DNA from 2 places in the Streptomyces afghaniensis genome. Region 2 is predicted to be linked to the other one. Evidence: riboswitches for the same ligand, from Rfam matches in the RefSeq annotation. Region 2 holds a riboswitch; the other holds the start of a gene.

Region 1 (5,187 bases), on a different contig from region 2:
AGGAACCACTGCGCCGGAGGCAGCGCGGTCGCCGCCGCGGCCAGCCGCTTGCTGCGCTCGGCGCGCTCCTCCGGGCGCATCGACAGCGCCTCGTGGAGGGCCGTCGCCGTCCCCGTCACGTCGTACGGGTTCACCACGATCGCGTCCTCGCCCAGCTCCTCGAACGCCCCGGCCTCCCGGGACAGCACCAGCGCGCAGCCCGCGTCGGAGACGACCGGGACCTCCTTGGCGACGAGGTTCATGCCGTCCCGGATGGGGTTGACGAGCGCCACGTCGGCCAGCCGGTACGCGGCCAGGGAGCGGGCGAAGTCGTCCTTGAGGTTGAGGAGGACCGGGGTCCACCCCGGCGTCCCGTACTCGGCGTTGATCTCCTCCGAGACCCGCCGCACCTCCGCCGTGTAGTCCCGGTAGACCGCGAGGTCCTGCCGCGAGGGATACGCGAAGGCCACGTGCACCACGCGCTCGCGCCACTCGGCGTGGGTCTGAAGCAGCCGGCGGTAGGCCAGCAGGCCGCGCACGATGTTCTTCGACAGCTCCGTGCGGTCGACCCGGACGATGGTGCGGCGGCCCTCGCCGATCTCCTCCCGGAGCGCGGCCATCCGCTCCTCGACGTCCTGCTCGTGCGACCGCTTGCGCAGGAAGTCCGCGTCGGCCCCCAGTCCGTGCACGCCGATCCGAGTGCCGCCGAGCCCGCCGGCGAACTGCTCGGCGCATGCGGTGAACGCGTCCGCCCAGCGCTGCGTGAGGAAGCCCAGCCGGTCCGCGCCCAGCATGCCGCGCAGCACCTGCCCGGCCACGTCGTCCGGCAGCATCCTGAAGTACTCGGGCGGCGCCCACGGCGTGTGCGAGAAGTGGCCGATCCTGAGGTCCGGCCGCAGCTCGCGGAGCATGCCCGGCACCAGCGTCAGGTGGTAGTCCTGCACCACCACCGCCGCGCCCTGCGCCGCCTCCTCGGCCAGCGCCTCGGCGAACGCCCGGTTGTAGGTCTCGTACGACGTCCACTGGCGCCGGAACGCGTCGTCGAAGACCGGCTCCAGCGGCGTCTGGTAGATCATGTGGTGCACGAACCACAGCACGGAGTTGGCGATGCCGTTGTACGCGTCCGCGTGCACGTCGGCCGGGATGTCCAGCATCCGCACGCCGTCCTCGCCGACGCCCCGCCGGACCGCCTCGCGGTCGCCGTCGGACAGCGCCGAGCACACCCACAGCGCGTCCGCGTCCGAGCCGATCGCGGACAGGCCCGAGACCAGCCCGCCGCCGCCGCGCTTGGCGTTCAGCGAACCGTCCTCGCCCACCGTGTACGAGACCGGACCGCGGTTGGAGGCGACCAGCACCTGTGCAGCACCGTACGTCGAAGCCATACGCCTCAACCTAGCCCGGCCCGGAAACGCTCAAACGTACGGCCCTGCCCCACCCGGCCGAAAACGACCCCGGTCAGGCCGCTCTCCGCGCCTGGTACTCGGCGATCTCCACCATCGGCGGACGCTCCTCGGTGTCCACGGAGTACGTCCGCGGCTCGAAGCCGTCGCCGCCCCGCTCGAACTGCGTCAGGGACGGCCGGATCAGATGCCCGCGGGCCAGCCGCAGCTGGGCCGTGCGGTAGATCGCGGCGGCCATCCGGCCCAGCGCCTGCCCGTCCTGGTGCCGGTGCTTGCGCACGCCGACATCCACCTGGGCGAGGGCGTCGAGGCCCACCAGGTGCAGCGCGTCGACCAGCATGCCAAGCTCGACGCCGTAGCCGACGGGGAACGGCAGCTGCTCCAGCAGCGAGCGGCGGGCCGCGTACTCGCCGCCGAGCGGCTGCACGAAGCCGGCCAGCTGCGGCCAGTGCATGTTGAGCAGCGGGCGGGCCATCAGCTCCGTGACCCGGCCGCCCTGCCCGGCGGCCCCGCCGAGCGGACGGTCGTACATGCCCTTCACCAGGGCGACGTCCGGGTCGGTGAGCAGCGGGCCCACGATCCCGGAGACGAACTCGGACGAGAAGTCCTTCAGGTCCGCGTCGATGAAGCAGACGATGTCCCCGCCGGTGACGAGCAGGGAGCGCCACAGCACCTCGCCCTTGCCGGGCACGGCGGGGATCCGCGGGATGATCTCGTCGCGGTGCACCACCGTCGCGCCCGCGGCGGCGGCCACCTCCGACGTGCGGTCGGTCGACCCCGAGTCGACGACGACGAGCTCGTCGACGAGCGGCACCTGCCGCATCAGGTCGTGACGGATGATCGCGGCGATGTCACCGACCGTCTCCTCCTCGTTGAGCGCGGGCAGCACCACACTCACCGTCTGGCCCGTGCGCTGCTTGGCGGCCAGGATCTGGTGGAGCGGACGATCGGTCGCTGACCAGGAACGGGTGCTCAGCCAGCGCTCGACTTCTTCCAGCACCGTGGCGGCTCCTCTGCGTACTCTCGGCGGGACGGACTGTGACCCATCTCGCGGTTCGGACGACTATCTCAACTGTCCTGGTCGTCGGTTACAGTCTTGAACAACGCGGATGACCATCGCATGTCCGGGGTCAACCGTTGTTTACAACCGAATACAGCTCATCCAGAGGGGCAGAGGGATACGGCCCGATGAAGCCCCGGCAACCCTCCAGCCGATACTCGTAGGTCACTGTCGACCGCTCAGCGAGGCTCCCGGCTCGGGAAGGTGCCAAATCCGTCTCACGGCGAGATGCGTCGTGAGGAAGATGAGGAGAAAGGGCCTCGCCTCACATGGCTGTGCAGACTGTTGCAAGCACCACTGACTCCACCGTAGACCTCGGCCCCGCCGCCGCCCTGAGCTGCCGCGAGTGCGGTCACCGCGTACCCCTCGGCCCGGTCTTCGCGTGCGAGGAGTGTTTCGGCCCGCTGGAGATCGCCTACGACTTCTCGGCCTACGACACCGAGGAACTCCGCAAGCGGATCGAAGCGGGACCCGCGAACATCTGGCGCTACGCCCCGCTGCTGCCGGTCCCGGCCGACGTGGCGACCAAGCCGAACATCAACCCGGGCTGGACCCAGCTCGTCAAGGCCGACAACCTCGCGCGCGAGCTGGGCGTCGAGGCGGGCAAGCTCTTCATCAAGGACGACTCCGGCAACCCGACGCACTCCTTCAAGGACCGGGTCGTCGCCCAGGCCCTGGAGGCCGCCCGCGCCTTCGGCTTCACCACGCTGTCCTGCTCCTCCACCGGCAACCTCGCCGGCGCCGTGGGTGCCGCGGCGGCCCGCGCCGGCTTCCGCTCCTGCGTGTTCATCCCGCACGACCTGGAGCAGGGCAAGGTCGTCATGGCCGCGGTCTACGGCGGCGAGCTCGTCGGCATCCAGGGCAACTACGACGACGTGAACCGCTTCTGCTCCGAGCTGATCGGCGACCCGGCCGGCGAGGGCTGGGGCTTCGTCAACGTCAACCTCCGGCCGTACTACGCGGAGGGCTCCAAGACTCTCGCGTACGAGATCTGCGAGCAGCTCGGCTGGCAGCTGCCGGACCAGATCGTGGTGCCGATCGCCTCCGGCTCACAGCTCACGAAGATCGACAAGGGCCTGCAGGAGCTGATCAAGCTCGGGCTGGTCGAGGACAAGCCCTACAAGATCTTCGGCGCGCAGGCCGAGGGCTGCTCACCGGTGTCGACGGCCTTCAAGGCCGGGCACGACGTCGTACGTCCCCAGAAGCCGGACACGATCGCCAAGTCGCTGGCGATCGGCAACCCGGCGGACGGGCCGTACGTGCTCGACATCGCGCGGCGGACGGGCGGTGTGGTGGAGGACGTCAACGACGAGCAGGTCGTCGACGCGATCAAGATCCTCGCCCGGACCGAGGGCATCTTCGCGGAGACCGCCGGTGGGGTGACCGTGGGCGTGGCGAAGAAGCTGATCGAGGACGGGGTGCTCGACCCGTCGAAGACGACCGTGGTGCTGAACACGGGGGATGGTCTGAAGACGCTGGATGCGGTGGCCGGGACCGGGCTCACTGCGACCATTCGTCCCAACCTTGATTCGTTCCGTGAGGCTGGGCTCGTCTGATCGTTGTCCGCTGCGGGCCGGTGGGGGTTGGTCGCGCCACGCGGCGGAGCCGCACGTCGACACAGCCCCGCGCCCCTGAGGGCGCGCCCCAGCCGTAGCTGCAAAACAAAACCGGAGGTCACATCCCGATGAGCGTCACCGTTCGCATCCCCACCATCCTGCGTACCTACACCGGCGGCCAGGCCGAGGTCGCCGCCGAGGGGGCGACCCTCGGCGAGGTCATCGCCGATCTGGAGAAGAACCACACCGGGATCGCCGCCCGGGTGCTGGACGACCAGGGCAAGCTGCGCCGGTTCGTCAACGTGTACGTCAACGACGACGACGTGCGGTTCGAGCAGGGGCTGGAGACGGCGACGCCGGACGGTGCCGGGGTGTCGATCATTCCCGCCGTCGCGGGTGGCTGAACCGGTCGACCGGCTTGATTATTACCTTCGGTAACGGCTGTCACTGAGAGTTCATCGAATTGCCCCCTCCGTGAGAGAAGCGGAGGGGGCAATTCTGTGTGATTGAGCGCGGTACAGTTGGGGAACGCAGCGCCGATCTCCTGATCGGGAGCCCTTAATTCCTGCCGCGCGCCCGACAAGATGTAGCCAAAGTGTGTGCGTCTTTCGCGGCTTTTGTTCCCTTTGTGTGGCCCGACTTGCCCTGAAGTCTGGCGAATTCTCCCCACATTCCGGATCCTGCGCGTCCAGAATTCTCGTCCGATTGACCTGTTGCAGACGGCAGTTGGACAGATACATTCAGCCGCGGTCGACGCGTTCCGGCGCACGCCCCCAACCGTGGGGGGTGAGGTCTGACCCGGGTCCGCGAAGTGTGGATCTGTGCAAGGGCCAGTAATAGGGGAGTTAGGCATGGCTCAGGGCACCGTCAAGTGGTTCAACGCGGAGAAGGGGTACGGCTTCATCGCGGTCGACGGTGGTGCGGATGTTTTCGTCCACTACAGCGCGATCCAGATGGACGGCTACCGCACCCTGGAGGAGGGTCAGCGGGTCGAGTTCGAGATCTCGCAGGGCCAGAAGGGACCGCAGGCCGACATGGTTCGCGTCTCTGCCTGAACGCGCACCACGACCAAGCGCAAGCGACCGGTCTTCTCTGAAGGGCCCGCACCCCCGGGGTGCGGGCCCTTCGGCCTGTTCGGAGGGCCGGCGGCCGGGTGGCGGGCGCGCCGGGTGACCGCTCGTCGAAACCCGCC
Region 2 (5,187 bases):
CCGAGCTCGATCTGGTCCCGCTGGTGGACGGCGGGGAGGGCACGGCCGTCGCCCTGGCCGCCGCGACCGGGGGCCGGCTCGTCACCGTGCCCGCCACCGGCCCGGTCGGGGAGACCGTGGGCGCCCACTTCGCCCTGCTGGGCTCCGGGGACACGGCGGTCGTGGAGATGGCGGCGGTCGCGGGTCTCTCCCTCGTCCCGCGCGACCTGCGCGACCCGGGCGCCACCACCACCTACGGCGTCGGCGAACTGATCCGCTCCGCGCTCGACCGGGGAGTGAGGCGGATCCTCGTCGGCTGCGGCGACTCGGGCACCTCCGACGGCGGCGCGGGCGCGCTCCAGGCGCTCGGCGCCCGGCTGCTGGACGAGCGGGGCGAGGAACTCCTGGCCGGGGGCCGGGAGCTGACGCGGCTGCACCGCGTCGACCCGAGGGGCCTGGACACCCGTCTGGCGGACGTGGAGCTGCTCGTCGCCTGCAACCCGTACAACGTGCTGTGCGGCGAACGGGGCGTGGCCCGGGTCTTCGGACCGCAGAAGGGCGCGACGCCCGAGCAGGTCGAGCAGCTGTCGGCCGGACTGGAGAACTGGGCCTTCGTCCTCACCCGCGATGTCGCCGTCCCGGACACCAACCTCCGGTACGGTCCCGGAACCGGAGCCTCCGGCGGGCTGGGTGCCGGCCTCGCCGCCCTCGGCGCCCGGCTCCTGCCCCGCTTCGACGTGCTGCTGGACCACCTCGACCTGGACGCCCGGCTGGCCCGCGCGGACCTGGTCGTCACCGCCGAGGGGGCCCTGGACCACCAGACGCCGCGCGGCAAGGTCCCCGCCGAGGTGGCCCGCCGGGCCAAGCTCTACGGCCGCCCGGTCCTGGCCCTGGCGGGCACGCTCGGCGAGGGCGCGCACGAGGTGCCGGGCGTGGACGCCTGCCACGGCATCCTGCCCGCCCCGATGGAGCTGGCCGAGGCGCTGCTCCGGGCGGGCGAACTGCTCACCGCCGCCACGGAACGCGCCCTGCGGATGATCGTCCTCGGCACCCGGCTACCCCTGGTGTCCGACGTTCAGGCGGAGGTGTCCGGCACGCAACGCCCGTCCTCCGTGCGGTAGTTCCACCGCGCCCCGTCCGTCACGAGCTCCTTCACGGCCCGCACGAACCGCTCCACGTGCTCGTCCGGCGTGCCCGCACCGAAGCTGACCCGGATGGCGTTGAGGGACTTCTCGCCGGGAGCGGCCTCCGGGGAACCGCACTCGCCCTGCGTCTGCGGGTCGCTGCCGAGCAGCGTGCGCACCAGCGGGTGGGCGCAGAACAGCCCGTCCCGCACGCCGATGCCGTACTCGGCGGAGAGCGCGGCGGCGAAGTGCGAGCTGTTCCAGCCCTCGACGACGAAGGAGAGCACACCGACGCGCGGGGCGTCGTCCCCGAACAGGGACAGGAACCGCACCTCGGGCACGTCGGCGAGCCCGTCCCGCACCTTGGCGACCAGGTACTGCTCGCGGGCGACGAGCGTGTCGAAGCCGGCCTCCGTCAGCGCCTTGCAGGCGGAGGCGACGGCGTAGGCGCCGATGACGTTGGGCGATCCGGCCTCGTGACGGGCGGCGCTGTCGTGCCACTCCACGTCCACTCCCCCGTCCGTGCGCCGGGTGACCTTGCGGCTGGCGCCGCCGCCCGCGAGGTACGGCTCGGCCTCGCGCAGCCAGTCGGCCCGCCCGGCCAGCACGCCGGTACCGAAGGGCGCGTACAGCTTGTGCCCGGAGAAGGCGACCCAGTCGACGTCGAGGTCGTCGACGGACACGGGGTGGTGCGGGGCCAGCTGGGCGGCGTCGAGCACGATCCGGGCGCCGTGCGCGTGCGCGGCCGCCGCGAGTTCCCGCACGGGCCACAGCTCGCCGGTGACGTTCGACGCGCCGGTGACGCACACCAGGGCCGGGCCGTGGGGGTCGCGGCCGGCGAGGGCGCGCTCCAGGGTCTCGACGGCCTCGCGGGGGCTGCGCGGGGCGTCGAGGTACGTGACGCGGGCGTCACGCCAGGGCAACAGGGAGGCGTGGTGCTCGGTCTCGAAGACGAAGACCTGGCAGCCGGCGGGGAGCGCGGCGGCGAGGAGGTTCAGGGAGTCGGTGGTGGACCGGGTGAAGACGACCTGGTCACCGTCCCGGCAGTCGAGGAACTCCGCGACGGTCCGGCGGGCGTTCTCGAACAGGTCGGTCGACAGCTGGGACAGGTACCCGGCACCGCGGTGGACACTGCCGTAGTACGGCGCGTAGGCGGCGACATCGTCCCAGACCCGCTGGAGCGCCGGGGCGCTGGCGGCGTAGTCGAGCGCGGCGTAGGTGACCTCGCCCCCGGTCACGAGCGGAACGGTGACGTCCCGGCCCAGCACGGGCAGCGGGGCACAGACGGACGGGGCGGAGGCAAGGGTGGAAACGGACATGGCGGAACTCCCGTGAAGGCAGGTGGAATGCGCCCGCGAGCCGTACGGCTGCAAGCGGGGCGAAGAAGAGGAAGGGTGCGGAGGCGGGGCTCTGCGGCCCTAACGCATTCGCTGATTCACGGAAGACTCCTCGACGACCAGGACCCCTGGTTTCGCGAGGGGTCCGCGCTTGCCACAGACCTCGCTGCCTGCGGCCTGGTCTTCACCCGGGGCACCCCGCCACGGACGGAGGGTTGCCGGACAGTCGGCCGGGGCCTCATGACTGTCACTCATGACCTGGTCAGGAACGTACGCGAAAAGATCGGAGTCCCGCAACCCGAGTCCGGATCGCGGGACACCCGCGCTACGCGTTGCTCGCCGCCACCCACCGCTCCAGGGTCCGCTTGGCGGCCCCGGAGTCGATCGATTCGGCCGCCTTCGCCATGCCGGCGCGGATCTGCTCGGCCAGCGTCCCCGGGCCGGGATCGAGGGCCACCAGCGCCGCCGCCGAGTTCAGCAGGACCGCGTCGCGCACCGGGCCCGTCTCGCCGTCCAGCAGCCGGCGGGCGACCTCCGCGTTGTAGGAGGCGTCCGCGCCGCGCAGGGCCTCCACGGGGACGAGTTCGAGGCCCACGTCGCGCGGGTCGAAGGCCTCCTCGGTCACCTTGCCGTCGCGCACGACCCACACTCTGGACGTGGCGGTGGTGGTCAGTTCGTCGAGGCCGTCGTCCCCGCGGAAGACCAGGGACGAGTGACCGCGCTCGGCGAAGACGCCCGCGACGATCGCTGCCATGCGCGGGTCCGCGACTCCGACCGCCTGGGCACGCACCTTCGCGGGGTTGGTCAGCGGGCCGAGGACGTTGAAGATCGTCCGGATGCCCAACTGGCCGCGCGCGGCGCCCGCGTGGCGCATCGCCGGGTGGAACTTCGCCGCGAAGCAGAAGGTGATCCCGGCCTCCTCGGCGACCCGGGCCACCCGGTGCGTCGGCAGCTCCAGGTTGACGCCGAGCTTCTCCAGCACGTCCGACGCCCCGGACGCCGACGACGCCGCGCGGTTGCCGTGCTTGACGACCTTGGCACCGGTGCCGGCGATGACGATCGCCGACATCGTGGAGATGTTGACGGTCTTGGCCCCGTCGCCGCCCGTGCCGACGATGTCGACGGCCGGGCCCGGCACCTCGATCACGTTCGCGTGCTCGTACATCGCCCGGACGAATCCGGCGATCTCCTCGACAGTCTCGCCCTTGGCCCGCAACGCCACCACGAGTCCGGCGATCTGGGCGTCCGTCGCCTCGCCGCGCATGATCAGGTCCATCGCCCACGCGGTGTCGTCGGCGGTCAGGTCCCGGCGGTCCAGCAGACCGTTCAGCAGCAGGGGCCAGGAGCGGCCCGCCGCGGTGTCGCCTCCAGCGGGGGTCACAGCGCTCATAAGCCGCTCCAGGGTCAGGCGTCCCGCACTACGGGACGAGAGTCTCAACGAGGTCCACCCTATCCAGCCCGGGGCACCGCGAAGGGCCCCGTCCGAACATCGGACGGGGCCCTCTGTGGCGTGGCGAAGCAGTGATCAGTGGTGGCCGTGGCCGCTCGTGATCTCCCGGTACTCCTCGGCGGTCGGCTTCGGGATCTGGGCTCCCTCGCCGTAGTAGGACTCGCTGAGCTTGGCGCGCAGCTTCTCGGAGCCCTTCACCTTGCGCTCGACACCGTTCTCGTCGACCGTCAGGCCGATCTCGACCGGCTCGTACTGCTCGTGCGCCGTGAGCGTGTACATCTGCTCCTGGCTGAGCGGCTCGTGCACCTCGATGAACTCACCGTGCGGCAGGCGCTTGATGATGCCCGACTCGCGGCCGTGCAGCACCTTCTCCTTGTCCCGGCGCTGGAGGCCGAGGCAGATGCGCTTGGTGACGATGAACGCGAGGACCGGCCCGGCGAAGAACCCGATCCGGACGAACCAGGTGACCGCGTTGATCGACAGGTGGAAGTGGGTGGCGACGATGTCGTTGCCACCGCCGATCAGCATGATCATGTAGCCGGTGACCCACGCGACACCGAAGGCGGTGCGCGTCGGGGCGTTGCGCGGCCGGTCCAGGATGTGGTGCTCGCGCTTGTCCCCGGTGACCCACGACTCGATGAACGGGTAGAGGGCGATGATCCCGAGGAACAGGCCGAAGAGGACCAGCGGGATGAACACGCCCAGGACGAGCGTGTGACCCCAGAAGTTGATCTCCCAGCCGGGCATCGCACGGACCAGACCCTCGGCGAAGCCCATGTACCAGTCGGGCTGCGCGCCCGTCGACACCTGGTCGGGCCGGTAGGGGCCCAGCACCCAGATGGGGTTGACGGTCGCGATGCCGGCGAGGGCCGCGATGACACCGAAGACCAGGAAGAAGAAGCCTCCGGCCTTGGCCATGTAGACCGGCAGCAGCGGCATGCCGACGACGTTCTTGTTGGTCCGGCCGGGACCCGCGAACTGCGTGTGCTTGTGGTAGAAGACCAGGATCAGGTGGCCGACCACGAGACCGAGCATGATGCCCGGCAGCAGCAGGATGTGGATCGAGTAGAACCGGGCCACGAAGTCGGTCCCCGGGAACTCCCCGCCGAACAGGAACATCGAGATGTACGTGCCGACGATCGGCACGGACAGGATCGCGCCCTGCGTGAAGCGGACACCGGTGCCGGAGAGCAGGTCGTCCGGGAGCGAGTAGCCGGTGAAACCGGTGAACATGCCCAGGACGAACAGCAGGAAGCCGAACAGCCAGTTGATCTCGCGCGGCTTGCGGAACGCGCCG

Evidence for each region. Region 2 has a riboswitch for S-adenosylmethionine ahead of ACH4G3_RS27970 (aminotransferase class V-fold PLP-dependent enzyme). Riboswitches for the same ligand answer to the same signal wherever they lie in the genome.
Region 1: linked by a shared signal. The riboswitch ahead of thrC (threonine synthase) and the one ahead of ACH4G3_RS27970 (aminotransferase class V-fold PLP-dependent enzyme) in region 2 are both predicted to bind S-adenosylmethionine.

Annotation. Positions count from the first base shown of each region.
Region 1 covers NZ_JBIRGJ010000008.1:489,820-495,006, reverse strand. The annotation lists gene ACH4G3_RS31125 (alpha,alpha-trehalose-phosphate synthase (UDP-forming)) at 1-1,361, opposite strand, end outside; gene ACH4G3_RS31120 (glucosyl-3-phosphoglycerate synthase) at 1,435-2,379, opposite strand; SAM riboswitch class I at 2,535-2,690, shown strand; gene thrC (threonine synthase) at 2,709-3,995, shown strand; gene ACH4G3_RS31110 (ubiquitin-like small modifier protein 1) at 4,124-4,399, shown strand; gene ACH4G3_RS31105 (cold-shock protein) at 4,847-5,050, shown strand.
Region 2 covers NZ_JBIRGJ010000007.1:475,688-480,874, forward strand. The annotation lists gene ACH4G3_RS27965 (glycerate kinase family protein) at 1-1,100, shown strand, start outside; gene ACH4G3_RS27970 (aminotransferase class V-fold PLP-dependent enzyme) at 1,055-2,422, opposite strand; SAM riboswitch class IV at 2,583-2,699, opposite strand; gene trpD (anthranilate phosphoribosyltransferase) at 2,766-3,830, opposite strand; gene qcrB (cytochrome bc1 complex cytochrome b subunit) at 3,966-5,187, opposite strand, start outside.